3 regions of the Desulfovibrio sp. ZJ200 genome follow, and region 2 is predicted to be linked to each of the others. Evidence: predicted binding sites of a transcription regulator. Region 2 holds the regulator's gene; each other region holds the start of a gene.

Region 1 (9,724 bases), on a different contig from region 2:
GGCAAGGTTAGTGCAAGACACGCTGCTACGCATGCCGGGCCTATCCTTAGTCGTCCCGACATGGGAGCCGTGGGCTCTTTCAATGAAAAGATAGGGAAACTGCTGGAAAAGTCAAATCTGTGCGCTAGAGCATTTTCTCTTTGAAAATGCTCTAACCGCTCTAAAACTGCATTTTGGAAAGTTCCTTGTAGGCTTCCAGCACCTTGCCGCGCACGGCGCTGGTCATCTTCATGGCCAGGCTGGATTTCTGCATGGTGATCATCAGTTCATGCACATTCTGGCTGCGGCCCGAGGCAAAATCTTCAATGGCCTGCGCCTTGGCGCTCTGCAGCTCGTTGACCCTGTTCAGCGAGTTCTTCACTGTGTCGGTGAAGCTGTTGTTCGGAGTGACGGCCGTATGCGGGCTCGCAACCCGCTGTATGAAATCCGCCTGGGCCCCGAAATTTTCGCCGCGATCCACGCTGTCGCGCAAGAGGCTTTGATCCAGGGTTTTGGCAAACAGCGTCTGCCTGCCCACAGGCACGCCCTGCTTGAGATTTCCCTCCACCTTGCTGAAATGCCGCAATGCATCGCTGTAGGCCCGCAAGCCCAATGCCTGAACGCTCATGCCTTCACTCCTCTCTAGAGCATTTTGCTTTTGAAATTATTCAATTTCAAAAGCGGCGCTGCCATCATTTCGCGTCCAGAACGCGGTCTGGACGCTCATTCGGCGCGGGCGTCCGCTCCCGCGGCCGCCAGAGCAATTTCAAAGTGAAATTGCTCTAGTAAACCCTTTTGCCGCTCTGCCGCGGGCCCTTTCTCCGCGCCGGGCCGCGCCCGGAAAACAGACTGCCGGATGCCTGCGCGAAATGCGCCCAAACCCTTATTTGCCTATTTCCAGAGCTTTCAGGTACATGCCCTTGAGGGCTTCCACTGTGGTGACATTGGCCTCGTAATTGCGCTGGGCGGTCATCAGGTTGGCCATTTCCTCCACCACGTTGATATCCGGATAAAAGACGTAGCCCTCGGCATTGGCGTCGGGATGGCCCGGCTCATAGACCTGTTTGAGCGGCCGCTTGTCCATGCTTACGGCCAGCACGCGCACGCCTTTGAGCTCGCGATCCAGGGCCGAACGCATGTGCACGGAAAAAGGATCATCCACATCCGTGGCCACCTGCACCACGGTGCGCCGCCGGTAGGGGCCGCCGTGGGGCGTGCGCGTGGTCTTTGCATTGGCCAGGTTCATGGCTATGGTATTTATCCGGGTACGGTCGGCCGTCAGCCCGGAAGCACTGATGTCCAGCGCGGTCAGAAAATCCATGACAATTCACCTTCCTGATCAGCTTTGCTTGCCGTCCTGGATAATTGTGGAAAGCCCCTCAAAGCTCTTGGTCATCACCTGGGTCAGAGCCGTGTACTGGAGCTGATTTTTGGCGTGCTTGGCCATTTCCTTGTCCAGACTGACGCGATCCTCGCCGTGGATCTGGCGCGGCTTGAACTGTTTGGACCATTCCGGCCCGAAGTTGTCGGGATTGAAGGCTGTGGGGATGTGCCCCCGGTCAGTGCGGCTCATGACGCCTCTCATGTCCAGGCCCAGGGATTTTTGCAATTCTTTTTCAAAGGTCAATTCGCGCGGCTTGTAATTGGGCGTTTCCACGTTGGCCAGATTGCTGGCGATCACATTCTGCCGCTGCAACTGCATGTCCATGACCTTGCCCACAAGGCCGATCTGGCTATTGAACAAACTTTTCATACAACCTCCCGCATTCCGGCGGGGAATGCCTGCCTTCAGCAAGCAAAGTTTATTCCACTCTGGAATTAGAATAATATTTTTCATTAGTTACAAAATGAAAAACGTAAAAAACGCCGCACAACGACGTTTTTTTGACCTGCGCGTCACGGCGAAAAGAATCTCATGCCCTGCAGCGCAATTGCCCGTGGCACCCTCAGCCTTGCCCAAAAGAGCAGGGTCTGCCGCCCATCCGGATGGGCGGCAGACCCTGCTTAGAGCATTTTCATTTTGAAAATGCTCTGCTGACGCGAAAGCGGCAGCCGCCGCAACGCGGCGTACATTCAGGCGAAAACCGCGTTTTTCGCCTGAATGCCACCTTTGGCTTTCATAAAAAGTCAAAGGTAATCTGCTCTAGAGCATTTTCACTTTGAAAATGCTCTGCTGACGCGAAAGCGGCAGCCGCCGCAACGCGGCGTACATTCAGGCGAAAACCGCGTTTTTCGCCTGAATGCCACCTTTGACTTTCATAAAAAGTCAAAGGTAATCTGCTCTAAGATCAAGGCACAATCCCGCGGATCGGCAATCAGATTTTCTTGACCCACACGGAAACGGAACCGGCCTTGACTGTAAACAGGCCATTTCCGTCTTCTTCTATGGTAACAAGTTCATCCACATTGCCGGTGATGTCGTAAAACTGCGAACCGGCGAATTTTTTGCCCACATACATTTTTTTCTCACCGTCGCTGCCGTTGGTCAGAAGCACGGCAAGGCCGGAATTTTCATGCTCGTCGTCGCCTTCCCGCGTCCAGCCGACAGTGTTGGGGTGATCAAAGTAGTCATTTTGCTTGCCGTAGGCATGCTCTCTTCTGGCTTGCATCAAAGGCAGCAGCTTCTCCCGCAAGGGGGGATTCCCGCTGTGCTCGATGCCGTAGTAATCTCCATAAAAAATGCAGGGATAGCCGTCCTGACGGAGCAGGATCATGGCATAGGCCAGAGGCTTGAACCATTCCTGCACCCAGGACTCCAGCGCCTGGCCCGGCTGGGTATCGTGGTTGTCAACAAAGGTCACTGACTTGTTGGGGTTGTCCTGGGTCAGCGTGCCGTCGAAAATGGTACGCATGTCAAAAGTGTTCATGCCGTTGGAGGCTTCATAAAATTTAAAATGCAGGGGCACGTCAAAAAGGGAAAGAGCGCCTTCTGTGGTGTCCACATAGTTTTTCAGGGCCGCGAGGTCCGAATTCCAGTACTCGCCCACAGTGAAGAGTTCTTCTCTGTATTTTGAACGCATCTCGTCCAGCCATTCGTTGTAAAAGCTGAACTTCATATGTTTGACGGCATCCAGGCGAAATCCGTCCAGATCCGTGGTTTTCATAAACCACAGGCCCCAGCGTTTAAGCTGCTCTTTCACTTCCGGATGGTTCAGATCCAGAGAGGCGCCCATCAGATAATCGAAGTTGCCGTTCTCCTGATCCACCTGTTTTTCCCAATACTTGCCATGAAATTTGAAAATGCCCTCTTCGTCCTTGCGTTCGTCGTAATCAATGCCGGTGAAATGGTACCAATGCCATTCAAAATCCGAGTATTTCTTGTGCCTGCCCGGAAAGGTAAAATGCGTCCAGACTTCAATTTCTTTCAAACCGCTCTCTTTCTCCAGTCTGTTGTCCGGATTGTGCTCCTCGGCCTTGACGATTTCGGTTGCATCCGCGCCTATCATATGATCCAGAACAATATCGGCATACACCTGAATATTGTGCTTATGCGCGGCCTGCACGGCTTCCAGCAGTTCATCCTTGGTGCCGTACTTTGTGGGCACGCTGCCTTTTTGATCAAATTCGCCCAGATCATAGAGATCATAAACCGCATAGCCCTGATCCTCCTTGCCGCTCGCGCCTTTGTAGGCAGGGGGAAGCCAGAGGGCCGTGATTCCTTCCCGGGAAAGTTGCTCTGCGGAATCCTTGACTTTTTTCCACAATATGCCTGAAGGCATATACCACTCAAAGTATTGCATCATCATTCCGTTAACGCTCATAGTTGCTCCATTATTGTATTGAAATCAGCTACAATAGCTGTTAGTATAGCCTGTTCAGAAAAACAGAACAGCCGTAATGAAAAATATCTGAAATTCTACAACGAAAACAAAAAAATAATTACCTCTCTCAAATAAAACCGTGCTCATAACGCGAGGACTTTAATAAATTCTACGCAATAGGATAAAATTTATAAAATTGCCGCAAAGTCCACTGCTTTCACAACAGACTCTGCGGCGAAATATGCAAGCTTATCTCATGCCATTGAGATAGACAGCAATATCAGTAATCTCCTGATCCGAGAACGTCTTCAAAACCTTTTGCATATGAGCAACTTTGTTCTCAGGCGCTTTCATTGCTTTGACAGTATGCATTCTTTTCACGAGCAAAGCCGTGGAAGCGCCCATCATTCCTGCAGGTTCTTCCGTGTGACAGGCCATGCAGGATTCTTTATACAGTTTTTCTCCCACCAGTGGGTTATTGGAAGAGGCATGGACCTGCGCAGCGGCCAATGCAACGAACGCGGCCACTGCCCATCCATATTTTTTCCAGGTTGCAGGCATATATTTACTCCTTGCGCAATGATAAACATCAGTAAAACTAAATTTAATAGTAAATCTATATCAATGCGGAAGCAATAGATTCAGGATGAAAAAATGTAATCATATTTTCCCTGTTATAACATTTAGAGCATATTGCTTTTGAAACGCTCGCTCCGGCGCTTAACAGCGCAAGTAAATTTTGCCTGCGCTTTCACGGCTTGTATGGTTTCGCCCTGCCGGATAGTTTAGCTAATTTCATTAGCAAAATGCTCTAGTTGGATATACTTATGGAGATAGAGCAGATTACCTTTGACTTTTTATGAAAGTCAAAGGTGGCATTCAGGCAAAAAACGCGGTTTTCGCCTGAATGTACGCCGCGTTGCGGCGGCTGCCGCTTTCGCGTCAGCAGAGCATTTTCAAAGAGAAAATGCTCTAGCTTGCGCTCCGTACCCGTTCCGTCTAACATCGAATTAAAGCGAATATCCCGAGTATTGAAGGGGGACGCCCCGTATGCCAATAAAACGATTCGGCAATGAATCCGAAGAAGATACCAAGCTGAGACGTATCACCCCCGCCATTCAAAAGGCAGGCTGGAAGGCGGATCAGATACTCATGGAATATTCCCTCAAGGCTGATCGCTACCGCATTATCCCCGGACAAAATTTTGCCCAGAAAGATAACCAGTCAACCCGCACAAAACCCGACTATATCCTTTGCCGTAGCATTAATCTCCCCCTTGCCGTGGTTGAGGCAAAAAAAGCCACCAGGACCGCACAGGACGGCCTTGATCAGGCCATTGCCTATGCGCGTATGCTTGGCGTTGACTTCGCCTACGCCTCTGCCGGGCAGGATTTCATAGAGTACGAAGTCCCCACAGCCACACAGCGCACTATTACCCTTGACGCCTTTCCCTCGCCGGATGACTTGTGGAAACGCTGGCGCGAACTGCACGGCATAGCGGATGAAGAAGGACAGAAGCTGGAAAGCGCGCCCTATTATACCTCCGCCGATGGACACACGCCGCGCTATTACCAGATGCAGGCCATCAACCGCACGGTGGACGCCATTATCGGCAGGCATCGCAGGCGCGTGTTGCTGGTCATGGCAACAGGCACGGGCAAAACCTACACGGCTTTCCAGATAGTCTGGCGGCTGAAAAAGGCCGGAGTTGTCGGAAATGTCCTGTACCTCGCCGACCGCAATCAGCTTGTCGATCAGACTCTGGCCGATGATTTTGCCCCCTTCAACACGGCCACCAAAATACGGCAAGGAAAGATAGACCAGAATTACGAAATCTATTTTGGCCTGTACCAGCAGCTCAAGGGCGATCAGACGGAGTCAGTGGCAGAACATTACAGGCAGGTGCCGCCGGACTATTTTGACCTGATTATTGTGGATGAATGCCATCGGGGCAGCGCGAGCGAACAGAGCAGCTGGCGCGATATTCTTGATTACTTCCAGCCAGCCATACAGATAGGCATGACCGCCACTCCCAATGAAAAGGACGGTTCCAACAATCTGGATTACTTTGGCGAGCCGCTTATCACCTACACCCTGAAACAGGGCATTGAGGACGGCTTTCTTGCGCCCTATCAGGTTGTCTCCGTCCATCTGGATAAGGACGTGCAGGGCTGGGAGCCGGAAGAGGGAGACGTGGACGAAGAGGGCAAGCCCGTGCCCATGCGCAAGTACACTCTTGCCGATTTTGACAGGACGATAGAACTGCGCAGCCGCACTCGCAAGGTGGCAGAGGTGGTCAGCAATTATCTCCAGCATCTTGGCCGGATGTCCAAAACCATCATTTTCTGCACCACGCAACGCCACGCGGCCAACATGCGCGACGCCATGCGCGCCTGCAACCGCGATCTTGCCGCCGCTGACCATCGCTATGTCGTGCGCATGACCGCCGATGACGAAGAAGGGCGCGGCCTGTATGAAGATTTCATCAGCATAAACCGCCCCTATCCCGTGGTAGTCACCACCAGCAAGCTGCTCACCACCGGGGCAAATACCAAGTGCGTCAAGCTGATTGTTCTGGACAGCAACATCAGGTCCATGACCGAGTTCAAGCAGATTATCGGACGGGGTACCCGCCTGCGGCCTGACGTTGACAAGACCTTTTTCACCATTCTTGATTTTCGCGGGGCTTGCGCGCTGTTCCATGATCCTGACTTTGACGGCCCCGCCGATGATGAAACCAACTGGGATGGCAATGGCGATCCGCCAGTCAGGCCACGCAGACTGGACGGCGATGATTCGCCAACGCCTCTTGCGGACACTCCGTCCGATGGTCAGGATGGCGGCCCCGATACAGGACAGGACGCGGGAGATGACCAGCAGCCGCGTGAAATGATCGTGGTGGATGGCGTGGAAATTACTATACTGGGAAAATCCGTCAGCTATCTTGACGCAAACGGTAATCTTGTGACGGAAAAATTCGCGGAGTACACCCGCAAGAATATTCTGTCCTGCTTCCCCACGGAGGAAGCGTTCCGGCAGGCATGGAACGACGGCAGGGCCAAAAAAATCATTATTGAGGAGTTGCAACAGCGCGGTATTCTGGTGGAACACCTGAAAAAAGAACTGGGCAACCCCGACTTTGACGAGTTTGACATGATCCGGCACATCGCTTTTGGCGGTGCGATGCTGACCCGCCAGCTACGTGCCAGCAAGGTGCGCGGCGCGAAATTTCTGGAAAAGTATCAGGATACCGCCCGCGCCGTGCTGGAATGTCTGCTGGATGCCTACACCAGCAACGGCATCCGCGAAATTGACGACCTTGCCGCCCTGAAAACCTATTGCGGCAACCTTGGCGGAATGAAAAAGATTTTTCAGGCCTTCGGCAATCAGGAGAACTTTATGAGCGCGATCAGGGAAATGGAAGACCTTTTGTATGACGCCGCAGCCTAGAGCATTTTGCTTTTGAAATTATTCAATTTCAAAAGCGGCGCTGCCATCATTTCGCGTCCAGAACGCGGCCTGGACGCTCATTCGGCGCGGGCGTCCGCTCCCGCGGCCGCCAGAGCAATTTCAAAGAGAAAATGCTCTAAAATGAATTTTTTAAGAAAATCATCTCAAAGGTGAATCGCTCGCCGGAGCGAGGGCTTGAAAGTTTGCGTTTCTCAAAGTATGATGCAAAAAGTACTGCCTTTGTTACGCAGTCCGGAGTTTGCAAGCATAATGAACAACATTCGTGAAACCGCCGTGGGCGTCTTTGTGCTGCTGGGCCTTGTCTGCGTGGCCTATCTGACCATCAAGCTGGGCCGGATGGAATTGTTCACGCATCAGGGCTTCGAGCTTTCCGCCCGTTTCGATTCCGCCTCGGGTTTGCGCGTGGGCGCGGATGTTGAGCTGGCGGGCGTGCCCGTGGGCCGGGTGGTGGGCATCACCCTTGATCCCGACCCCATGCGCACGCAGGCTGTGGTCCATCTCAGGCTGGACAGGGATCTGCGCCTTTCCGACGACAGCATAGCCTCCATCAAAACCAGCGGCCTGATTGGCGACAAATACGTCAGTCTCTCCCGCGGGGGGTCGGAAAAAATTCTCACTCCGGGCAGCGCCATTCAAGAAACGGAATCAGCAGTGGATTTGGAATCCTTGATAGGAAAATACGCCTTCGGAGGTGTTTGAGATATGAACTGTATCGCCTTGCCGCGACGCATTGCGCTCGCGCTCTGCCTTGCCTTGCTTCTGGGCCTTGCGGCCCTCCCCGTGCTTGCCGCGGGCGCTTCTCCGGCCCGGCAGGCCCTGGAAACCGCCACCAACCGGATTTTGGCCTGCATCAAAAATCCCGATTACGTCAATCCTGCCACGCGCGCTCCCCTGCGCCAGCAGATTGAAGACGAAGTCCTGCATATTTTTGACTTCAGGGAATTTTCATCGCGCGCCGTGGGCGCGCGCTGGCGCACATTCAACCCGGATCAGCAAAAACGCTTCAGCGACGCCTTCGCGGATCTGTTGATCAGCACCTATGTGGGCAAAATCGACGGCTATAACGGCGAGCAGGTGGTGTACACGGGCGAGGTCAGTTCCCCGGAGGGCGACAAAACGGAAGTGCGCAGCGTGATCACCATGAAAGACGGCAAAAAAGTGCCCGTGGCCTATCGCATGCTGCCCAAGGAAGGTGGCTGGCGGGTCTACGACGTGCTGATTGAAAACATCAGCCTGGTCAAAAATTACCGCACGCAATTCCAGGACATTTTGAACAGCGGGAGCCCGGATCAGCTCATTGCCCGGGTGCGCGCCAAAGCCCAGGAAGTGCGCCAGTAAATGCAAGCCAACCCACTCCCCCCCAAACCTTACCGCGCCGCATCCCGGCTCATTGGCTGCGCGCTGCTTTGCTCCGCGCTGTTCCTGGCATCCGCCGTTCGCCCCGCAGGCGCATCGACCGCCGCGGCAGAAGCGCCTCTGGCGCCCTCCGCCGTCTATACCAATGCCCCCAGGCTTGCACCCGGCGCGGTGACAATACACACTTCCGGCTATATGGCGCAATCCACTGACTTGGACGATTACGACGTTACCCCGGCAGCCAGCATTGCAGACCCGCTGGAGCCCTGGAACCGTTTCTGGTTCCATTTCAACGACATTTTTTACATGTATGTGGCCAAACCCGCGTATAACGCCTGGGTTTACGTGACCCCGCACCAACTGCGCAGCGGTCTGAGCAACTTTTTTGCCAACCTGCTCTTCCCCATGCGCTTTGTGAACAACATCCTTCAGTTCCGCTTTCTGGAGGCCGGGGTGGAGTTCGGCCGCTTTATCATCAACACCACTTCCAGCCTGGGCTTCGCCAATGTGGCCAAGGACAAAAAAACCATTGTGCCCGTAGATCCCTATGGCGAGGATTTCGGGCAGACCTTGGGACGCTGGGGCGTGGGCCACGGTTTTTATGTTGTCTGGCCGTTCATCGGGCCGAGTTCCGTGCGCGACACCGTGGGGCGGGTGGGCGACTGTTTCACGGACCCCATTTTCTACGTCCACCCCTGGGAATTGGCCACTAGCTCGGAACTGGCTCTGCGTTTCAACGATTTGGGCGCGGTGCTTCCGCTGTATGACGATTTGAACAGCGCGGCAGTGGACCCCTATATTGCCATGCGCGAGGCCTATATCAATTTCCGCAATGCGCAGGTAAAGCACTGATCCGCGCACTGCCGGCCCAGACCGCGGCCTGCCGTCCGATGGCAACGGCAGGCCGCGGCGGTCGTTGTGACTGTTGACCACGCATTGGTCTGAAAAAAACGCTGCAAAGCCACGCCGCCCTTACGGCGGGCAAGCTCCCCTAGAGCGGTTTGCTCATGAAATTAGCTGAACCGCTCTGGCGACCGCGGGAGCGGACGCCCGCGCCGGCGGTAGCCGTTAGCAAGCTTTGCTTGCGTACGGATAGCGACAGCGGTTGCGTTGGCTGGCTGTCGCAGTAACCAGTTGCTGTCTTCATCCGTAGCTTC
Region 2 (9,724 bases):
CCCTTGTCCAGACGTTGGGCCGCGTCATCCAAACGGCGCACGGTTTCCGAAACCTCATGCGCCACATCAACGCTGATCGAACTGCAGTCGCTCAGCGGTCCCAATATAAATTCGGCAGTGCGCAGCATGGCCGATCCGTAATCAGCATGGGATACAATAATAATCCCAACCTGCGCCGCCTTTTTTTCATCCGTCATGGCAATCCTCGTAAAGCAAAGCCTGCCAGTTTTTTCAGCCGAGTTCAAGGTGGCGGTGCTCCAGCGTAGCGGGATAATCCGCCTGGCGCAGCGCCTGCAGAATTTCTTCAGCCATGGCCACGGAGCGATGCCGCCCGCCTGTGCAGCCCACGGCTATGGCGACCCGGTAGCGCCCTTCGGCTTCCATCAGGGGCAGCATGAAAAAAAGCAGATCGAGCAGTTTGCCCTTGAATTCCTGCGCAGCGGGCGAAGCCAGGACATGATCCGCAACGGCTTTGTCCTTGCCGCAAAGGGGGCGCAAGCTTTCAACAAAATAGGGATTGGGCAGAAAGCGCAGGTCAAAGACAAAATCAGCCTCACGCGGCACGCCGTATTTGAAGCCGAATGAGATGACATTCACGCGGATGGCCCGCAAGTTGCCCTTATTGCCGCTCCAGCGTTTTTGAATTGCCCTGCGCAGATCATGGATGGAGAAACGCGAGGTGTCAATGACCAGATCAGCCATTTCCCGCAGCGGGCGTAAGCTGCTGCGTTCCGCGGAAAGCGCCGCTTCCAGCCCCATGCCCTCCCGTTCAAGCGGATGGGGACGGCGGGTGGTGGCGTAGCGGCGCATAAGTTCCTGGGCATCGGCTTCCAGAAAAAGCAGCAGCGGCCGGATGCCCTTGGCGGTCATGGCGCTCAGGGCTTCATTGATTTCATCCAGAAAATTGTTCTGGCGCATATCCATGCCCAGGGCGATGCCCTTAAAATGGCTCATGGACGGGCGTTCCATCATGTCGACCATTTCCGGCGCCAGGCTGGCGGGCAGACCGTCTACGGAAAAGTAGCGCAAATCCTCAAACACCTGCAAAGCCGTGCTTTTGCCCGCTCCGGAAAGGCCGGTGACGATGCAGGCCCGCACCGCCGCCTGCGCATGTGCCGAGGCGCTGATGCCAGGGGAATCGGGGAAGGCGTGCGGGGCAGATGTGCTCATGGCAATGCTCGATGCGAACACAAATAAACAGGGATGTGTTGCAGGCAAAATTGATTCCGCGGGCTTACTGCGGCATATCGGAAAGGGGCCCGGCAGATGATACGCAAAACGCCTGCCCTGTCGGAACGATCTTTGTAACAAAAATCGTTCCGACAGGAAATTATGTATACTTACAATACCGGATCTATCAAAGCATAGCCGGCTGTGCGCCTGCGATAGACCACATTCACGCGGTTGTTTTCCGCATTAAGAAAAACCAGAAATTCTCCGCCAATGGAGTCCAATTGCATAATTGCCTCATCAAGATGCATCGGCTTGGGCGCAAAGCGATCCGTGCCCACCACCGTCTGCGATTCCTCAGGCTGCGCGTCAAGATTATACGTAAAAACATCCACGTCGGCATTGCGAGCCGTGCGGCGCTGCTCCTTGACCCGCGAAACCTGGCGCTTGATTTGCGCTTCTATCTTGTCCGTCACAAGATCAATGGCCGCGTACATGTCCGTGGTTTGTTCCGTGGCTTTGATATGCAGACCTTCGCCGCTGACGGTCACCTCGCAGCGATGGCGAAACTTGTCCACCGTCAGAACCACGCTCACTTCCAGACCCGCGGACTTTCCGAAAAAACGGCCCAGCTTTTCCATACGGCGACGGGCATACTTCTTGAGATGATCGGAGGCCTCGAAATTCTTGAAGGCAAAAGAGATATTCATGCATTCCTCCTTGGATGGCAACGCACAACGCGGAATCAGAAGTGCTCCTTGCGCCTGGATGACGAGGGAATATCAAGCGCAGTGCGGTATTTGGCCACTGTACGCCGGGCAATGTTGACCTTAAGGCGTTCCTTGAGCATTTCGCCGATGCGCTCGTCGCTCAGGGGGGCCTTGGCGTCCTCCTCGGCGATGAATTTCTTGATCAGGGCTTTGACGCTTTCGGAACCTACATGGCTGCCGTCGTCCAATTCAAGGCCACTGTTGAAAAAGAACTTCAATTCAAAGATCCCGTGCGGCGTGGCCACATATTTATTGGTGGTAATGCGGCTGACCGTGGATTCGTGCATGCCGATGTCATCGGCAATGTCTTTGAGAATCAACGGGGCCAGTTTTGTGACGCCGTCTTCAAAAAAAGCCTGCTGATGGCGCACAATGCTCTCCATCACCTTATAAAGCGTGCGCTGGCGCTGGTAAAGGCTTTTGATCAACCAGGAAGCCGAGCGCATTTTTTCCGTGCAATACTCTTTTTCCTTCTCCGACGCCGCTTCCATGTCCATCCGGGACAAGGAAGAAAGCTGCAACTGCGGCAGGCCGTCCTCATTGAGCAGAATCACGAATTCGTCGCCCATCTTGTAGACAAAGACGTCCGGGCTCACAAAGGTGGGCTCGCCGCCGCCGAAACTGGCTCCGGGCAAAGGATCAAGGCTCTGGATGATCACCAGGTATTCCTTGAGCTCCTCCATGTCCAACTTGAACTTGCGCAGCAGGGGCTTGTAGCGTTTGGCCTCAAGATCCTCAAGGTGCGACTGCACCAGATCCAGCAAAACAGGATCGCGGTCATAATGCAGATTTTTGAGCTGCACCAGGAGGCACTCGCGCGCGTCGCGCGCGGCCACGCCCACGGGATCGAACAGTTGCACGCGCTGGAGCACCGTCTGGACTTCTTCGGGGCTGGACCTGGTCAGTGCGGCGATTTCTTCCAGCGTAGCCTGCAGGTAGCCGGAAGAAGAGAGGTTGCCGATGATCGCCTCGCCGATCTCTTTTTGGCGCTCGCTCAGCGTGGAAAGGCGCAACTGCCAGAGCAAATGGCCTTCAAGCGTGGGTTTTGCGGCATACCGGGCTTCCAGCGGCGAAATTTCCTCGGCGCTTTCGGATTCGCGCGACTGCGCAAGGCGGGGAGTGCTGGCGAATTCGCCGAGATAGTCCTCCCAGTCCGCGTCACGAGCCAGCTCCTTGTCGTAAACGCCCTCTTCCGCCGCATCCTGCCGGCTTTCCGGCTGCTCGGCAGTCGCAGGATCGTCGCCCGCGGATTCTTCAAGGAAAGGATTATCCAGCAATTCCTGCTGCACAGTCTCCAACAGCTCCAGACGCGAGAGCTGCAACAGCTTGATGGCCTGCTGCAGTTGCGGAGTCATTACAAGCTGTTGAGCCAGTTTTAACTGCTGACGAAGTTCCAGTGCCATGTCTGCTCTTTTAGCTGAGTCCGGACGAAAAAGCCCGAGAAGAGATTTTCTTGTATCAAGTACTGTGCCACACGCGAAAAAATTATGCAATAGCCGGAGGTTGCGAGCATGAAAAGAAAGAGAAGCCCGGCCTGGACTCCGGCAGAGCACAGAAAGGCACAATTTCCAAGATAAGGCGTGCTGTCCGATGGGCAAGCCCTGCCGCATCCCGGCTGCTTTCAAACCGGCGGCGTGTGCCGAAAACCCCACAGGGAAAGGCAACAGCCTTTCCCTGTGGGGTCATGCCCGGCAGGAGTGGAATTCTCAAAAAAGGCAGGTCAGGATGTTGCGTGCTGTTTGGCGGCCCTGATAAATTCCCTGAAAAGAGGGTGGGCCTGCATAGGCCGGGACTTGAACTCGGGATGAAATTGACAGCCCAAAAACCAGGGATGGTCAGGCAGCTCCATGATTTCCACCAGGGAGTCGTCCGGCGCGGTACCGCTGAAAACCATGCCTTTTTGAGCCAAACTTTCCTTGAAAGCGTTGTTGAACTCATAGCGGTGGCGATGCCGTTCCTCGATCAATGCCTTTTGATACGCCTCGTGCGCTTTGGTGCCTGAGAGAATCTTGCAGGGATACGCCCCCAGGCGCATGGTGCCCCCCTTGTCGCTGGCGGCATTGCGCTTTTCCACATTCTTGGTGCGGAAATCAAACCATTCGGTCATCAGATAAATGACTTTGTGATCCGAAAGCGGGTTAAACTCTTCGGAATTGGCGTCGTCCAGCCCGGCCACATGGCGGGCGAATTCAATGACCGCGCATTGCATTCCAAGGCAGATGCCGAAGAAAGGCACAAGATTCTCACGAGCATGGCGGATGGCTGCAATTTTACCTTCCACCCCCCGGTAGCCGAAGCCGCCGGGCACCAGAATGCCGTTACAGCCTTTGAACAGCGTCGCGGCATTGCGTTCATCCACGTTTTCAGAGTTGACGTAGCGCAGTTCAACAGCCACCCTGTTGGCCACGCCGCCGTGGATCAGAGCCTCGTGCAGACTTTTGTAGGCCTCTTTCAAATCCACATACTTGCCCACAATGGCAATGGTCACTTTGCCTTGAGGGTTGGCGCAGTCATGCACCAGCTTTTCCCAGTTTTCCAGGTGGGCATTGCGCGCAGGCAGACGCAGCATAATGGCCACCTTCTGATCAAAGCCCTCTTCATAAAATTTGAGGGGCACCTCATAGATATTATCCACATCCACAGAGGAAAAAACCGCATCCTGATCCACATTGCAAAACAACGCGATCTTGCGCCGCATTTCCTGAGGTATGCTCTGCTCGCAACGGCAAAGGATGATATCCGGCTGGATGCCGATGGAAAGCAATTCCTTGACGCTGTGCTGCGTGGGCTTGGTCTTGTGCTCGCCGGCACAGCGCAGATACGGAACCAGCGTCAGGTGGATGTTAAGGCAGTTGTCGCGCCCCAGATCCGAACGCAACTGGCGGATTGCCTCCAGAAAAGGCAGGCCTTCGATGTCGCCCACCGTGCCGCCGATTTCTATGATCGCCACATCCGGGGCGTCTTCGCCTTCAGCCAGGGAAAGCACGGTTTTCTTGATTTCATCGGTAATATGCGGGATGACCTGAACAGTGGCTCCCAAATAGTCGCCGCGCCGCTCTTTGGCAATGACCTGGTTATAAATGGCGCCAGAGGTCGTGTTGTTTTTTCGGGACATGGGCACGTCAAGGTAACGCTCGTAATGGCCCAGATCGAGATCCGTCTCGGCCCCGTCGTCGGTCACGAAAACCTCGCCGTGCTGGAAGGGGTTCATGGTGCCCGGGTCTACATTGATGTAAGGGTCCAGCTTTTGGATGGTTACTGAAAGGCCTCGCGTCTGCAGCAGCGCGCCCAAAGAAGCGGCTGCCAGACCTTTGCCCAACGAAGACAAGACGCCGCCCGTCACAAAAATAAACTTGGTTTTCATGGCCTCCCACCTTTTGCTTGAAGAGCTGATCCGCTTAACCGGATGGCAGTACACCAAAATGATTTTTTTGGCTAGCATTGACTACGCAACGCAAGCTACGTAGTGTATTTTTCCCTTTTTCAGCAAGGCGCGGCCGTCATCCCGGTCGCCTTTCTCGCCCCTGGCAGCGGCGCTCCGCGTTTTCAGACGGCTGTGTATGCCGTGCTGCTGTTTTCCGAAGATCTTCAAGGAGGCTCCACCGGCATGGCCACGGTCAACGTATTGGTAATCACCGGCTACGGCGTCAATTCGCATCTGGAAACCGCGCACACGGCGCGCCTGGCCGGGGCCGACAGGGCCGATGTGGTGCATTTTTCCGATCTGGTCGCCGCCAGGGTACGTTTGTCCGAGTATGATTTTTTGATCTTTCCCGGCGGCTTTCTGGACGGCGATGACCTGGGCGCGGCCCAGGCTGCGGCAATGCGCTGGCGGTATCTCAAGGATGCAGCCGGCACGCCGCTCCTGCAACATCTGCGGGATTTTCTGGATCAGGGAAAGTTGATTTTAGGCATCTGCAACGGTTTTCAGCTTTTGGTCAAACTGGGCCTGCTGCCCGCCCTGGGCGGCGTGCGTTTTGAGCGTCAGGTTTCCCTCGGGCACAACGATTCCGCGCGTTACGAGGATCGCTGGGTGCACTTGCTGCCCAACCCCCAAAGCCCCTGTGTTTTTACAAAGGGGCTGCCCATGCTGGCCATGCCCGTCCGCCACGGCGAGGGCAAGCTGGTTCCCGAGAATGAGGACTGTCTGCGCCGCCTGCAGGCAGAACAGCTTATCGCTCTGCAGTATGTAGATCCCGAAACCGGCAAACCTACCCAGGAGTATCCGCTTAATCCCAACGGTTCGATCCTTGCCGTTGCAGGGCTGAGCGATCCTTCCGGCCGTATTCTGGGGCTCATGCCTCACCCCGAAGCCTTTCACCATGTGACAAATCACCCTGCCTGGACGCGAGGCGAGCTGGATCCGCCCGGAACGCTGCTTTTTGTCAATGCGGTGCGTTATTTGCGCGGCCAGTAGCGCAAGATTACCTTTGACTTTTTATGAAAGTCAAAGGTGGCATTCAGGCGAAAAACGCGGTTTTCGCCTGAATGTACGCCGCGTTGCGGCGGCTGCCGCTTTCGCGTCAGCAGAGCATTTTCAAAGTGAAAATGCTCTAGCCGCAGCCCGCAGCATTCCAAAGCGGTTGACGCAAAGCGGCAGTGGCAACGCCCCTCGCCCGTTGACAAAATTCTTTCTTTGGGCTAATCTTCTCAGATTAGCAGCTAGATGGAGTAAAACCAATGTCGCGTGAATCCGAAGCAAATTCGCGCGCCGCCCTCTGCAAGGTGCGAACACTATTGCCGCAAGTTTCTGTTTCTTTGAGTACGCCGGATGATTTTGCAAGGCGCTTTCTCTGCCCAAGGCAAGAAAGTGCCTTTTTTAGTAAAGGCAATATTGATGCAACTTATTGAAATAATTAATGCCATTGAAAAAATTGCGCCTCTTGCCGCGGCAGCGTCCTGGGATCGCTCAGGCCTGCAGGTAGCTGCCCGGCGCGAGGATGTCGCGGCTCTGGCCGTCTGCCTGGATCCTACGCCCTCTTCCGTACGCAATGCCCTTGAGCTGGGCGCAGAGTGCATTCTCAGTCACCATCCTCTGCTGCTTACGCCGGTATTGCCCGCTCGGCTGGACGACTACCACGAGGTTTTGCGCCTCCTGCTGGTGGCCGATGTGCCGCTCTATGCGGCGCATACCTCCCTGGATGTCAACGGGCGCGGACCGGCCGGCTGGCTGGCTCAGGAGCTTGAGTTGCGCAATCTCGCGGTGCTGGAGCCGACAAGCGGGCAGCCTTTCGGCAATACGCTTCCTCTCGGCTTCGGTCTGGCCGGCGATCTGCCCTCCCCCCTCGGCTTTGAAGCAATTGTGAAAATCCTGGCCCGTCACCTGGACTTGTCCACAGCCGCTCTGTGCGGCCCAACGCCGGGAACGATCAGACGTCTGGCCTATTGCACGGGTTCGGGTTCTTCCCTGCTGCCCGCAGCGCGCGTGGCCGGGGCCGGGCTTTTTATAACCGGCGACGTGAAATACCACACGGCGCTTGCGGCTGAAATTTCCACGCTTGATGTCGGGCATCACAGCCTTGAAGAAGAAATGATGCGCCGCATGTGTCGTTTGCTGCGGGAGCGTCTTGAGCCTTTGGAAATTTTTTTCGTGCCTTCCAGGTCTCCGCTGCGCCCGCTTGTTGTGTCATGACTCCCAGGAGGTTTATGGTATGAGCAGTGCCTTGTATTTTGATCAGATAAAGCAGTTGGTGGAATTGCAAAAGGTCGATGACGCCATTTTTGCCGTCCGGCAGGAACTGGAGAGCGCCCCTCGTGACCTTGAGGAACTGGAGCAGCGTTTTGAAGCAGCCGATGCGCAGCGCAACCGCGTGCTGGATAAACTCGCGCACTTGCAGGAACAGCAAAAACGACTTTCTCTGGAAATCGACGACGACTCCGCCCGAATCAAAAAGAGCAAGAACAAGCTCATGCAAGTGGGCAATACACGCGAATACCATGCCATGATGCGTGAGATGGACAGCATGGAAAAAGTCAACCGCTCTCGGGAAGAAGAAAAAATGACTCTTCTGGAAGAGTTGCAGTTGCAAAATGACGCGCTGGCCGAAATTGATCGCGACTATTCTGCCCTTAAGGCAGAACTTGAAGTAAAGCGCGACGGCCTGGAGGAAAAACTCCGCAAGGCCAAGGACAATCTGGAAGAATTGAATGAAAAGCGCAGCCAGGTCAGCAAGCTCATTCCTCAGCCCGTGTTCATGCGCTATGAGTTCATTCGCGTGCGCCTGGAGCATCCCGTGATTGTCGCCGTCAAAGACGGCGTTTGCTCGGGCTGCAATATTGCCGTGCCGCCGCAGTCCTTTATTGAGTTGCAGCGTGGTCAGCAGATTCTGAGTTGCCCCAACTGCCAGCGTCTTATTTTCTGGTGCGAGCATTTCAGCATGCCTGAAGAAGCGCCTGAAGTGACTGCTCCCGTCGATTGACGCATCTGTCATTGTGCAGGCCGATTCCGCGCCATGACGTGCCTTTTGCTGCCCTCCCCTTGCGCGGCCGCGTTGCAAAAACGGCATGCTTTGCAAGGCGCTTCGCCGAGAGGAGAGAACGATCTCTGACACGCTGTAAAAAAATGCGGGAGTCGGACAGACCGTCGCTGCGGGCCATTGCGCCCGGAGAGGAAAGTCCGGGCTCCACAGGGCAGGACGCTGGGTAACACCCAGGAGGGGCGACCCTCGGAAAGCGCCACAGAAAGCAAACCGCCCCGCACCCAAAACGGCACGAAGGACGCCAGACCTTTTTCTGGCCTCCCTGCGGATTTGGGCGCGGGGTAAGGGTGAAACGGTGGGGCAAGAGCCCACCAGATGCCGCGGCGACGCGGCATGCTCGGCATACCCCGTTCGGAGCAAGACCAAATAGGGAAGGCGGTCGGCCCGGCCACAGCCTTCCGGGTAGGTTGCTTGAGGGCGCGGGCAACTGCGCTCCTAGAGGAATGACGGTCAGATGCGGCTTGCCGCATGACAGAACCCGGCTTATCGTCCGGCTCCCGCTGAAAAAAAAGATATTTTGCAGAACGTGTTGGATTGGATAAAACCGGTTTGGAGACAGCCCTGTGAGGTGATGGCCTGAGGAACATTGCGCGCTCTGCACCGGTCCTTATCCTGTTCAGAGGAATAGATGCCGGCTGTACAGCCGTGTGAAATCCGATTTGGCCCCATTGACCGGCGGCCCTCAGAGAATCCACCCTTCAGCCGCAAAGGCCGCGCCATGTCCGTTACTTCTCCGCAGGAAAAGCCGTGGGCCCTGATTCTGGCGGCCGGACAAGGCAGCCGCCTGTCCGCCGTCACCGCCGGATGCGCCAAACAGTTTCTGCCTTGGCGCGGCGCGCCGCTCTATTGGCACGCCGCCCGCGCCATGAGCCGCAGCGCCGCTGTGGCCGGATTGGTTGTTGTTTTTCCTGAAAATCAACTTGCGCACGCCGAGGAGCAACTGCGCGCTCTCTGCCGCAGCGAAGACCTGGGCTTGCCCTGCCTGGCGGTCGCAGGCGGCAGACAGCGCCAGGATTCCGTGCGCCTGGGTCTTGCCGCCCTTCCCCTGCGCGCGCGTTTTGTGCTGATTCATGACGGGGCCAGGCCATTTTTGAGCCCTGCGCTGGTGCGGAGCGTCTGCGAAGAGTTGCACCGTGGAGCGCGCGCGGTGGTTCCCTCCCTGCCTGTCACTGATACTATCAAGCTGGTTGAGGACGGGCGCGTGACCGCAACTCTGCCCCGGGAGCGGCTGGCAGCCGTTCAAACGCCGCAGGGCTTTGATCTGGCGCTTTTACGCCAGGCGCACCAGCACGCGCTCCACAAATC
Region 3 (9,724 bases), on a different contig from region 2:
GGATTTGAACCCCTGTCGACGGCGTGAAAGGCCGTTGTCCTGGGCCGGCTAGACGATGGGGACGAGCGAAGGAGCCTTGTATGGGAAGAAAAGCATTGTGTCAAGGCGCTCATCCCCTGTTTTAGGGCAGACGCATCTGAATAGTAGAGTATTTCGCTAATGAAATTAGCTAAACGACCTGGCAGAGAGAAGCCATGCCAACAGCTAAGGAGCAGGCGAAATTTACTTGTGCCGTTAAGCTCTAGAGCGAGCGTTTCAAAAGCAATATACTCTAAGTGCAATAATTTGTTATATCATAAACGCTGGTAAGAGCTGCTTCGGCGGCGCGCACTTCGCTCCCACGAAGCCTGCGGCTTCGGGCGATGCTGCCGCATCGCCGTCAGGGCTGCCGCATCGTATGCGGCAGCCCTGGCCCTGTTTTCGGCGCAGTGTGGGTGCGCCGCTGTCGGCCTGACCGGCAAACGCTCCAACGCTGCTCAGACTCCCGGATGTGCGGGCAGTCCCGCGCTTTCGGCGCCTTGCGCCGCGCATTGCGCGGCGCGGCCGATTGGGATATAGGCGGCAGATGCCCAGGATCAAATCCACGTTGCGCGCAACCAGGGCAGGCAGCCCGGCTTTCCCCTCCATGCCCACCCCCGGCCATTGCGAAAGCCAGCTTACGCTTTTGCTGGAGCTGGTCCAGGTCATGAATGCGGTCACAGACGTGGCCAGCGTCCTGGATAAAGCCCTGGCCCTGATCGCGGAACATCTGCACATGATGCGCGGGGCCATCACTCTGGTTTCCCCCCGGACAGGCGAGATCCGCATTGAATCGTCCTACGGCCTCAAACCGGCGGAGCGACGCCGCGGCCATTATGTGCGCGGCGAAGGCATTACTGGCCGGGTTATTGAGAGCGGGCGGCCCATGTACATCACCCATGTTTCCAGGGAGCCGCTTTTTCTGAACCGCACGCGCTCACGCGATCTGAGCAAAGAGGATATTTCCTTCATCTGCGTGCCCATCCGGCTCAATGGTCAAGTGGTGGGCGCGCTTTCCGTGGATCGCCTCCTGGCCGACACCGCCACTCTGGAAGACGACGTGCGCCTGCTCCTGATCATTGCCTCGCTTCTGGGGCATACGGCTCTGGAAACGCAGGGCAGAATGAGCGAAGAGGGGCGGCCCTCCTTGCGGCCCAAAGGTTTTGTGGGCAACTCGGAAATCATGCAGAAGGTCTATGCCCAGATTGCCCAGGTGGCTTCTTCCGCCACAACGGTTTTTTTGCAGGGGGAATCCGGCACGGGCAAGGAATTGGCGGCCCGGGCCATCCACGCGTCCGGCCCGCGCGCGGCCAGGCCGTTTATATCGCTGAACTGCGCGGCCCTGCCGGAAAACCTCATTGAAAGCGAGCTCTTCGGGCACGAACGCGGCGCGTTTACCGGGGCCAATGCCATGCGCAAGGGCCGCTTTGAGTTGGCTGACGGCGGCACATTGTTTTTGGATGAAGTGGGCGAGCTGTCGCTGATGACCCAGGCCAAGCTGTTGCGCGTCTTGCAGGAGCGCAGCTTTGAACGCCTGGGCGGCATGGAAACAAGGCATGTGGATGTGCGGATCATCACCGCCACCAACCGCAACCTGGAAGAAATGGTGGCGCAGGGCGGCTTTCGCCGGGATTTATTCTACCGGCTGAATGTCTTCCCCATTTTTCTGCCGCCTCTGCGTCGGCGTCCGGAAGATATTCTGCCGCTTGCCGATCACTTTATCCGCCGCTACGCGCAGGCCGGGAACCGCAAAAACGCGCGTCTTTCCCTGGCCGTCATGGATATGCTGCAACGTTACGCCTGGCCCGGGAATATCCGCGAGCTGGAAAACGTCATGGAGCGGGCCGTGCTTCTGGTGGGGCGGGAAGGGCTGATTTTGCCCCAGCATTTGCCGCCGGGCCTGCACAGCGTCCAGTGCGCCGGCAGGCAGGGCGGCAGCGCCTGCTGCGCGCTGCCCGGAATTTCCGGCGGGCTGCAGGAACGCCTGGATGAGCTGGAACGCGCCTGCATTGTGGAAGCCCTGGAATGGAGCCGCGGCCGGATGGGCAAAGCCGCGGCGCGCCTCGGCCTTACGGAGCGAATCATGGCCCTGCGCCTCAAGAAATACGGGCTGGACTACAAAGACTTCCGGGCCGCGGCTGTGGCGGCCCAGGGGCGGATGGCAGATCGGGACGCGCCTGAAAACGCCAACCCGCCTCAAAGCATCGGGCAATAAGCGCTGCACAGCGCCCGCTGAAGGGGCCCTGCGGGCCGCCATCCGGTCGCATCTCTGCTGTCGATGCCCGTAAGCCCTTTGGGCTAACGGGCACGGCCCTGCGGGCCGCCATCCGGTCGCATCTCTGCTGTCGATAGCGCTGCTGTCGCTATCTGTACGCCCTTGCGGGCTACAGCTACCGCGCCCGTAACTCGCTCCGCTCGAACGGGATAAATCTACCTGAATGTAGATTTTCCTGACGTTTTTTTCTGTTGCCACAACCGCAGGCAGCGCGACGCCAGGCGTTTTATTGCCCTCTCTTTGTCTGTTCAGACCAAAAAGCCGCGCAAAATATCTACAAAAATGTGTATTTTAAGATAGTACGATAACCTTTTCATTTTATATACTATTTTTGGGATCTGCTCAGGTCTGCGCTGTGCGCGGGCCTGAGCTTTTTTATTTTTCTACAGAAATGTGGATTTTTTATTGCCAAGCAGGGCACACGCGTGAGAACGGCATGGAGGAGTAGAAAAAATATCCTGTAAAATTACAGTGTTACCCACCAATCCCGCCACGCTTCACGTCCTGGTACGCTTCATGCTCTCCCCCGGCAAACGAGGACGCGGCATAGAGCGTTTTGCTCATGAAATGATGGCGGCGAAGTGATTGAAAATGAATATTTTCAATCAAAAAATGCTCTAGACCGCGCGGGCAGGGGCCAAGGCGCCGGCTCCATTGCCTGAAAGGTTTTTCAACCGGTACGGGCGGCTGTTGCTACGCTCCGGCAGGCTTTTGCGCCCTGCCGCGATCCGCGCAGTATCCACAACGCCGCCCAGGCCATGAGGGAGATGGGCATGAATGCCTCGGACACTGCTTTTGTGATCGTCTGCGCCACTCTGGTCATGCTGATGACCCCGGCTTTGGCCCTGTTTTACGGCGGCCTGGTGCGCGCCCGCAATGTGCTTTCCACCCATATGCACAGTTACGCCTCTTTGGGCCTGACTACCGTGCTCTGGGCCGTGGTGGGCTATACGCTGGCCTTCGGGCCGGACGTGGGCGGCCTGATCGGCAATTGTTCCTACCTCTTTCTGCGTGGCGTGGCGGGCGTGGCCGCTCCGGCAGCGCCGCAACTGCCGCATACCGTGTTCATGGCCTTTCAGTGCATGTTCGCCGTGCTCACCGTGGCCCTGATCTCGGGCGCGTATGCGGAGCGCATCCGTTTTTCGGCCATGCTGCTCTTTTCCGGGCTCTGGTTGATTTTCGTCTACGCGCCCATGGCCCATTGGGTCTGGGGCGGCGGCTGGATGGCCCGGATGGGCGCCGTGGACTTTGCGGGCGGGGCCGTGGTGCACATGGCGTCCGGCGCAGCTGCGCTGGCCTGCGCCCAGGCTCTCGGGCCGCGGCAGGCCGCCGGGCCGCAGGGCGGTACGCCCAACAACCTGCCGTTGACCCTGCTGGGCGGCGGCCTGCTCTGGTTCGGCTGGTTCGGTTTTAACGCAGGCAGCGCCCTGACCGCGGGCCCGCTGGCCGGTCAGGCTCTGCTGACCACGCATCTGGCCTCGGCCGGCGGCATTTTGGGCTGGATGCTCGTGGAATGGAAGCGCGTTGGCAAGCCCACCACCCTGGGGGCTGTTTCCGGGGCCCTGGCCGGTCTGGTGGCCATCACGCCGGGCGCGGGTTTCGTGGATCTGCTGCCTTCCATGCTGATCGGCTTCATGGGCGGCATGATCTGCTACGGCGGCGTGCTGCTCAAAAACAGATTCGGCTATGATGACGCCCTGGACGTAGTGGGCATCCACGGCCTGGGCGGCACCTGGGGCGCGCTGGCCACGGGCCTGTTCGCCAGCGCCGCCATCAACAACGTGGACGGCCTGTTTTACGGCAACCCGCATCAGCTTTGGGTGCAGTTCGTCTCGGTTCTGGGCACATGGATTTTTGTCTATGTCGTCAGCCGCGTCCTGCTCAGTTTCGTGGATGCTCTTGTCGGCCTGCGCGTGACGCCCGAAGCGGAATCCACGGGTCTGGATCTGAGCGAACATAACGAACGCGCTTATACGCTGTAGCGCCCTGGGCGCAATCACGGAATACGGCAACAAGGAGCGAGTCATGAAAAAGCTGGAGATTATCATCAGGCCCGGCATGTTCGAGAAGGTCAAGAAGGCGCTCTCCGAGCTGGAGATCCACGGCCTGAATTATACGGAAATCAAGGGCTTCGGCCGCCAGCGCGGGCATACTGAAGTCTACCGGGGCACGACCATGCAGGTGGATTGCCTGCCCAAGCTCAAGCTGGAGCTGGTAGTGCATGACGAAGCCCTGGAAAAAGTGGTGGAGGCTGTGATCGCCACGGCCCGCACCGGCCGGGTGGGCGACGGCAAGATCTTCATCAGCGAAATGCTGGACGCGGTGCGCATCCGCACGGGCGAGCGCGGCAACCAGGCAGTGTAACACGCCAGAATCAGACGAGAAAAGGAGACAAGAGTATGACTTCCCCCCGCAAACAGGCAATCTTCAAAGCCATTGACGCGGCGCCGCTCCGGCCTTCCTGCCAGGAGGAAAAATCCCATGAGGCGGGTTCCGTGTTCGGTCGCAACGTGTTCGGCCTGAGTGTGATGCGCAAGCGCCTGCCCAAAGATGTCTACCGGGAGCTGGCCAATACGATACGCAACGGCGAGCGGCTCAATCCGGAAATTGCCGATGTGGTGGCCAACGCCATGAAGGATTGGGCCATTGAGCGCGGCGCTACGCATTATACGCACTGGTTTCACCCCATGACCGGCCTGACCGCCGAAAAGCACGACGCCTTTTTGTCCCCCACGGCCGAGGGCCAGGTGATCAGCGAATTTTCCGGCAAAATGCTGATCAGCGGGGAGCCGGACGCCTCCTCCTTCCCGTCCGGGGGCATCCGCTCCACCTTTGAGGCGCGCGGGTACACGGCCTGGGACCCCTCGGTGCCCGTATTCATTATCCCGGCGCCCTACGGCGCGACCCTGCACATCCCCACGTTTTTTTATTCCTATTCCGGGGAGGCCCTGGACCGCAAAATCCCGCTCCTGCGCTCCACGGCAGCCCTCTCTGACCAGGCCTTGCGCATCTTGCGCATTTTCGGCAATGCCTCGGCAACTTACGTTCAGGCCATGGTCGGGCCGGAGCAGGAGTATTTTCTGGTGGATAAAAACCTTGCCGCGCTGCGCCCGGACATTATGCTCGCCGGTCGCACCCTGCTGGGCGCGCCTTCGCCCAAGGGGCAGGAAATGGAGGACCACTATTTCGGGGCCATTCCCGCCAGGGTCATGAGCTTCATGCAGGATGTGGAAAACGAGCTGCTGGCCCTGGGCATACCGGCCAAAACCCGGCACAACGAGGTCGCGCCGGGCCAGTTTGAAATTGCCCCGGTCTATGAGCAAGCCAATATGGCCTGCGATCACAATATGCTGACCATGAACATGCTGCGGCACATGGCGGCCCGGCACGGCTTTGTCTGCCTGCTGCACGAAAAGCCCTTTGCCGGGGTCAACGGCAGCGGCAAGCACAACAACTGGTCCATGTGCGATTCCCACGGCCGGAATCTGCTCAATCCGGGCACTACGCCGCAGGACAACGCGCAGTTTCTGGTCTTTCTGGCCGCGGTGCTGCGCGCGGTGCACAAGCACGGCACGGCCCTGCGCCTGGGCACGGTGGGCGCGGGGAACGATCACCGCCTGGGGGCCAACGAGGCACCGCCCGCGATCCTTTCGGTCTATTTGGGCGAGCAGCTCACGGCAGTGCTGGAAGGCATTATCAGCGGCAAGGCTTCCAAAAGCAAAAAAAATCCGGTCATGGAGGTGGGCGTTTCCACGCTGCCGCCCTTGCCCGTGGATCTTTCGGACCGCAATCGCACCAGCCCCTTTGCCTTTACCGGCAATAAATTTGAATTCCGGGCCGTGGGCTCCTCGCAATCCGTGGCGCCGGTGAACATTGCGCTCAACGCGGCCGTGGCCTGCGCCCTGGACGACATCGCTACGGAACTGGAAGCCGCGCTCAAAGCGGGAAGCACGTTGAACGCGGCTCTTCAGGAACTGCTGCCGCGGCTGTTCAAGGAGCATATGCCCGTGGTCTTCAACGGCAACGGCTATGCCGAGTCCTGGCCCGAGGAGGCGGCCAGACGCAATTTGCCCAATTACAACAATACGGTGACGGCCCTGGAGCATTACAGCGATTCTGACGTCATGAACGTCTTTTTGCGTCACGGCATCCTGAGCGAGCGCGAAATTCTGGCCCGCCAGGAAATCCTGCTGGAAAACTACGCCAAGACCCTGTGCATTGAGGGGCAGTTGATGGCCAATATGCTGCGCTCCCAGGTCTTGCCGCAATGCCTGGAGGCCCAGGCCAAAGCCGCTGACGCGGTGCTCAAGACCCGCGCGGTTCTGTGCAAAAACGCCGCCAACAGCGAGGAGGAGTACTTCAATCTTCTGCGAACGCATATCACGGCCCTGCAAAGCGGCGTGCACAGGCTGGAAAAGGCCGTGGAAGAAACCCGGCAGGGCCAGGACGCCCTGGAGCAGGCCAGACAGGCGCGCGACGACATTCTGGCCGCCATGAGCCAATGCCGCGCGCATGCGGACACTTTGGAAAGGCTGGTGGAGGACAGCCTGTGGGTCTTGCCCAAGTATTCGGAACTGCTTTGGGCGCATTAGAGCATTTTTTGATTGAAACTAGAGCAATTTCACTTTGAAATTGCTCTGGCGGCCGCGGGAGCGGACGCCCGCGCCGAATGAGCGTCCAGACCGCGTTGCGGTAGCCGTTAGCAAGCTTTGCTTGCTTACGGATAGCGACAGCGGTTGCGTTGGCTGGCTGTCGCGGTAACCAGTTGCTGTCTTCATCCGTAGCTTCCTTCGTCGCAACGGCTGAAGCCTGGACGCGAAATGATGGCAGCGCCGCTTTTGAAATTGAATAATTTCAAAAGCAAAATGCTCTAGATATTTTCAATCAAAAAATGCTCCAAGGCTGATTGTCTTTGCAGGGCCAGGCTTTTTCAAAGGCCCGCTCAGCCGAAAAAAGGCGCATGGCCTTGCCCGCGACGCAACGCCATGCATGGCAGGGATGCGACGCGCCGCACTGGGTACGGCGTGAGAACATCTCAATGATAACATGCGGTAAACAAAAGAGGTAGAGGTTAGCAGACAAGAGCGTACGTTTCATTGTTGGGAGCCGAGGGAGCCGCATCCCGGGGGGGAAGATGGGTTCCTCGGCTCCCGGCCGGTTGCGGAACCGCACGCCGCAACAGGAAATTCTCACGCCTTTTCCGCCGCAACGGACAAGGCAGGAGCAACGCGAGAGCGGGAAGCTGAAGAGGTTTCCGCTCTAGGGCCTGTTCACTCTTATCAGAAAAAACCTTGTTTTTTCGGGACACTGCCTCGTAATTCTGCCGGGGAAAGAATTTTCGTTGAACCATTTAAAATAGAGCATTTTCAAAGAGAAAATGCTCTAATCCGCCACCGCCTTTTGCCGGGACTCCTTTTGAATATGGCGGCGCAGGGCCTCTTCAGCCAAAGCGTCGCCGGCGCGAGTGCTCCGGCAGCGCCGCATGGCCGCCGGGCTTTCAAAAGCCAGGGTATAGCTCTCAAAATTTTTGATCTTGTAATAGGAGACGGTCACGTTGGGGTAGACCTTGCGGTAGGCCCGCTCCGGACGCATAAAACCGCCGGGTCCGCCGTCGGCAGGGGGAACGGCGAGATCCGTGCCTTTGATCCCGTAGCGTTCGCGGGCCCGGGCCAGGATGGTCGCGCCGTCTTCCCCGCTGGCGTAAATGCCCACGGTTTCTCCGGTTTCCGGGCAGGAGGCCAGATAGACATGGGTGAACAGGCGGTGACGCTTGCCCGCGGTAAAGGCCTCCACCAGATACGCATCCGCCCCTGTCCTCTCGGTTCTGGTGAGCAGATAGCCCTTGCGCTTCAGGGTTCGTCGAATCTCGCGCGGCGGCGTTTCCAGGGTGACGCCGAACACCTGGTATTCAAGAGGCTTGAGCTTGCTGAAGGACGCCGTTCCGGCCGGGAGCGCAACAAAGGTCAGCAGCAACGCCAGGAGCAGCGCCGGGAGCAGCGCCGGGAGAGCGCCTGTGGGAAGGCGGCGGCCCTTCATCGCAGCACCGTCACAAAGGTCTGGCTGGGCGCAATGCAGGTGGACGTGCCGTTGGGCGTCATGCCCATGGCGTTGCAGCCGCCCGCGCTGGTCAGGCGCATAACCGGCGTGCCGCCCACAATGAGCGAGGTGCTGCCGGAAATCCACATATTCTGGCCTTTGATCATGTGTGAAACCACGCCGGTGCCCGCGCCGGGCTCGTCGCCGGAGCTCGTGGCGATGCTGGCCATCTGATTGACCGCAGGAGTGCCGCCCATGAGCACTGTGGCTACGGCCGAGGGGCACATGGAGCTCATGCCGGTATTGGGATAGGGCGTGGGCACCGGGCCCGCGGGCGTGGGCGTGAGGCAGGTGTCGGGCATGCCCATAGTCTGGCCTGTACCCATCGTCAGGGCGAACATGGCGCACTCCTTATGAAATATGGACCTGCGGCGCGTCAATGCGCACGATTTCCGCGGCCGTCTGCTCAATGCCGCCCGCCTGCACGGCGGCCTGCCCGCTGACCGCCAGGCGGCTGCTGGCGGCCTGGGTTTCATCGTGCCCGCGCACCAGACGGGCGGACGAGCCCAGACGGGCCGTAAGGCGCTCAAAGGTCTGTTCCAGACGCTGGCCCGCCGCGCGCAGCGTGCGCGCCAGCAGGCCGCACTCGCCCAGAACGGCCTGGGCTTTGGCGGCGCGCACCTCAAGCCGGGCGGCGTCCAGATCGGTCTCGGGCGCGGTCAGGCGCAAGGCTGTGGCGCTGTTGAGCCGCAGAGGCAGCGGCGAGTTCAGCGTTGCGCCGTGGGGAAAATGCAGGACGGCCTCGCTTTCCCCGCGCGTGAGCACGGCCAGCACAAAAGCCCGGCCGTCGGGCAGAGGAGCAAAGAGCACTTCGTCGCCCTTTTGCGGAGCCAGCAGGCAGGAGGCGGCCGGTTGCGCGTGCCAGCGGCAGCCCCGACCGAGCAGGATCAGGCTTGCGCGGCCGGCCTCCAGCACGCAGCCCGTTTCCAGTGTGGGCGCGCCGGGGGAGGCGGCGCGGCTATGGAGATCAACGGCGGTTGCATTCATGGCTTTTTCTCCGTGAAAGAGGGGGGAAAGATCAGGTGCCAGTCTTCGCTGCGGGCGCGTTCGCGATCCTCGCCGTGCGCCAGGGCGGTTTTTGCTCCGTCAAGAAGCGCGCTCTGGAGCAGGCAGCGGTGCATGCGGGCCGCCGTGAAGTCCGCGCGGACAAAACAGGCCCGCCGCAGGTCGGCGTGCGAAAGGTCGGCGCGAAAAAACACGGCCTCGTCGGCGCGCGCGCCGTCCAGTACGGTCCCGGTCAGAATCGCATCGGAAAAGTCGGCCCGGCGGCAGTCGGCGCCGCTGAGATCCGCCTGCATGAACATGGCCTCGAAAAAGCGGCCGTCCGCCAGCAGC

What was found. Region 2 encodes sigma-54, which starts transcription at its own class of promoters, with help from an activator protein. Its sites were predicted from a motif close to CTGGCACGGNNNNTGCTT; they were not measured.
Region 1: flgB (flagellar basal body rod protein FlgB) is a predicted target of sigma-54. The motif match lies at 1,773-1,790, and genes of this name have one in related genera.
Region 3: G7Y52_RS05485 (ammonium transporter) is a predicted target of sigma-54. The motif match lies at 2,798-2,815, and genes of this name have one in related genera.

What each region holds. Positions count from the first base shown of each region.
Region 1 covers NZ_JAAKEH010000061.1:4,449-14,172, forward strand. The annotation lists gene G7Y52_RS13125 (hypothetical protein) at 1-144, shown strand, start outside; gene fliE (flagellar hook-basal body complex protein FliE) at 161-607, opposite strand; gene flgC (flagellar basal body rod protein FlgC) at 863-1,300, opposite strand; gene flgB (flagellar basal body rod protein FlgB) at 1,319-1,732, opposite strand; gene G7Y52_RS13145 (hypothetical protein) at 1,966-2,142, shown strand; gene G7Y52_RS13150 (alpha-amylase) at 2,295-3,740, opposite strand; gene G7Y52_RS13155 (c-type cytochrome) at 3,990-4,301, opposite strand; gene G7Y52_RS13160 (hypothetical protein) at 4,552-4,746, opposite strand; gene G7Y52_RS13165 (DEAD/DEAH box helicase family protein) at 4,791-7,190, shown strand; gene mlaD (outer membrane lipid asymmetry maintenance protein MlaD) at 7,461-7,910, shown strand; gene G7Y52_RS13175 (ABC transporter substrate-binding protein) at 7,914-8,549, shown strand; gene G7Y52_RS13180 (VacJ family lipoprotein) at 8,763-9,419, shown strand.
Region 2 covers NZ_JAAKEH010000026.1:38,320-48,043, reverse strand. The annotation lists gene G7Y52_RS08915 (PTS sugar transporter subunit IIA) at 1-197, opposite strand, end outside; gene rapZ (RNase adapter RapZ) at 232-1,170, opposite strand; gene raiA (ribosome-associated translation inhibitor RaiA) at 1,341-1,880, opposite strand; gene rpoN (RNA polymerase factor sigma-54) at 1,916-3,343, opposite strand; gene G7Y52_RS08895 (CTP synthase) at 3,661-5,304, opposite strand; gene G7Y52_RS08890 (phosphoribosylformylglycinamidine synthase subunit PurQ) at 5,548-6,357, shown strand; gene G7Y52_RS08885 (hypothetical protein) at 6,339-6,518, opposite strand; gene G7Y52_RS08880 (hypothetical protein) at 6,621-6,791, shown strand; gene G7Y52_RS08875 (Nif3-like dinuclear metal center hexameric protein) at 6,778-7,572, shown strand; gene G7Y52_RS08870 (C4-type zinc ribbon domain-containing protein) at 7,592-8,359, shown strand; RNA gene rnpB (RNase P RNA component class A) at 8,508-8,921, shown strand; gene ispD (2-C-methyl-D-erythritol 4-phosphate cytidylyltransferase) at 9,138-9,724, shown strand, end outside.
Region 3 covers NZ_JAAKEH010000012.1:56,054-65,777, reverse strand. The annotation lists tRNA gene G7Y52_RS05495 (tRNA-Glu) at 1-63, opposite strand, end outside; gene G7Y52_RS05490 (sigma 54-interacting transcriptional regulator) at 566-2,233, shown strand; gene G7Y52_RS05485 (ammonium transporter) at 3,067-4,275, shown strand; gene G7Y52_RS05480 (P-II family nitrogen regulator) at 4,319-4,657, shown strand; gene G7Y52_RS05475 (glutamine synthetase III) at 4,693-6,885, shown strand; gene G7Y52_RS05470 (hypothetical protein) at 7,676-8,329, opposite strand; gene G7Y52_RS05465 (DUF4150 domain-containing protein) at 8,326-8,730, opposite strand; gene G7Y52_RS05460 (DUF3540 domain-containing protein) at 8,741-9,376, opposite strand; gene G7Y52_RS05455 (pentapeptide repeat-containing protein) at 9,373-9,724, opposite strand, start outside.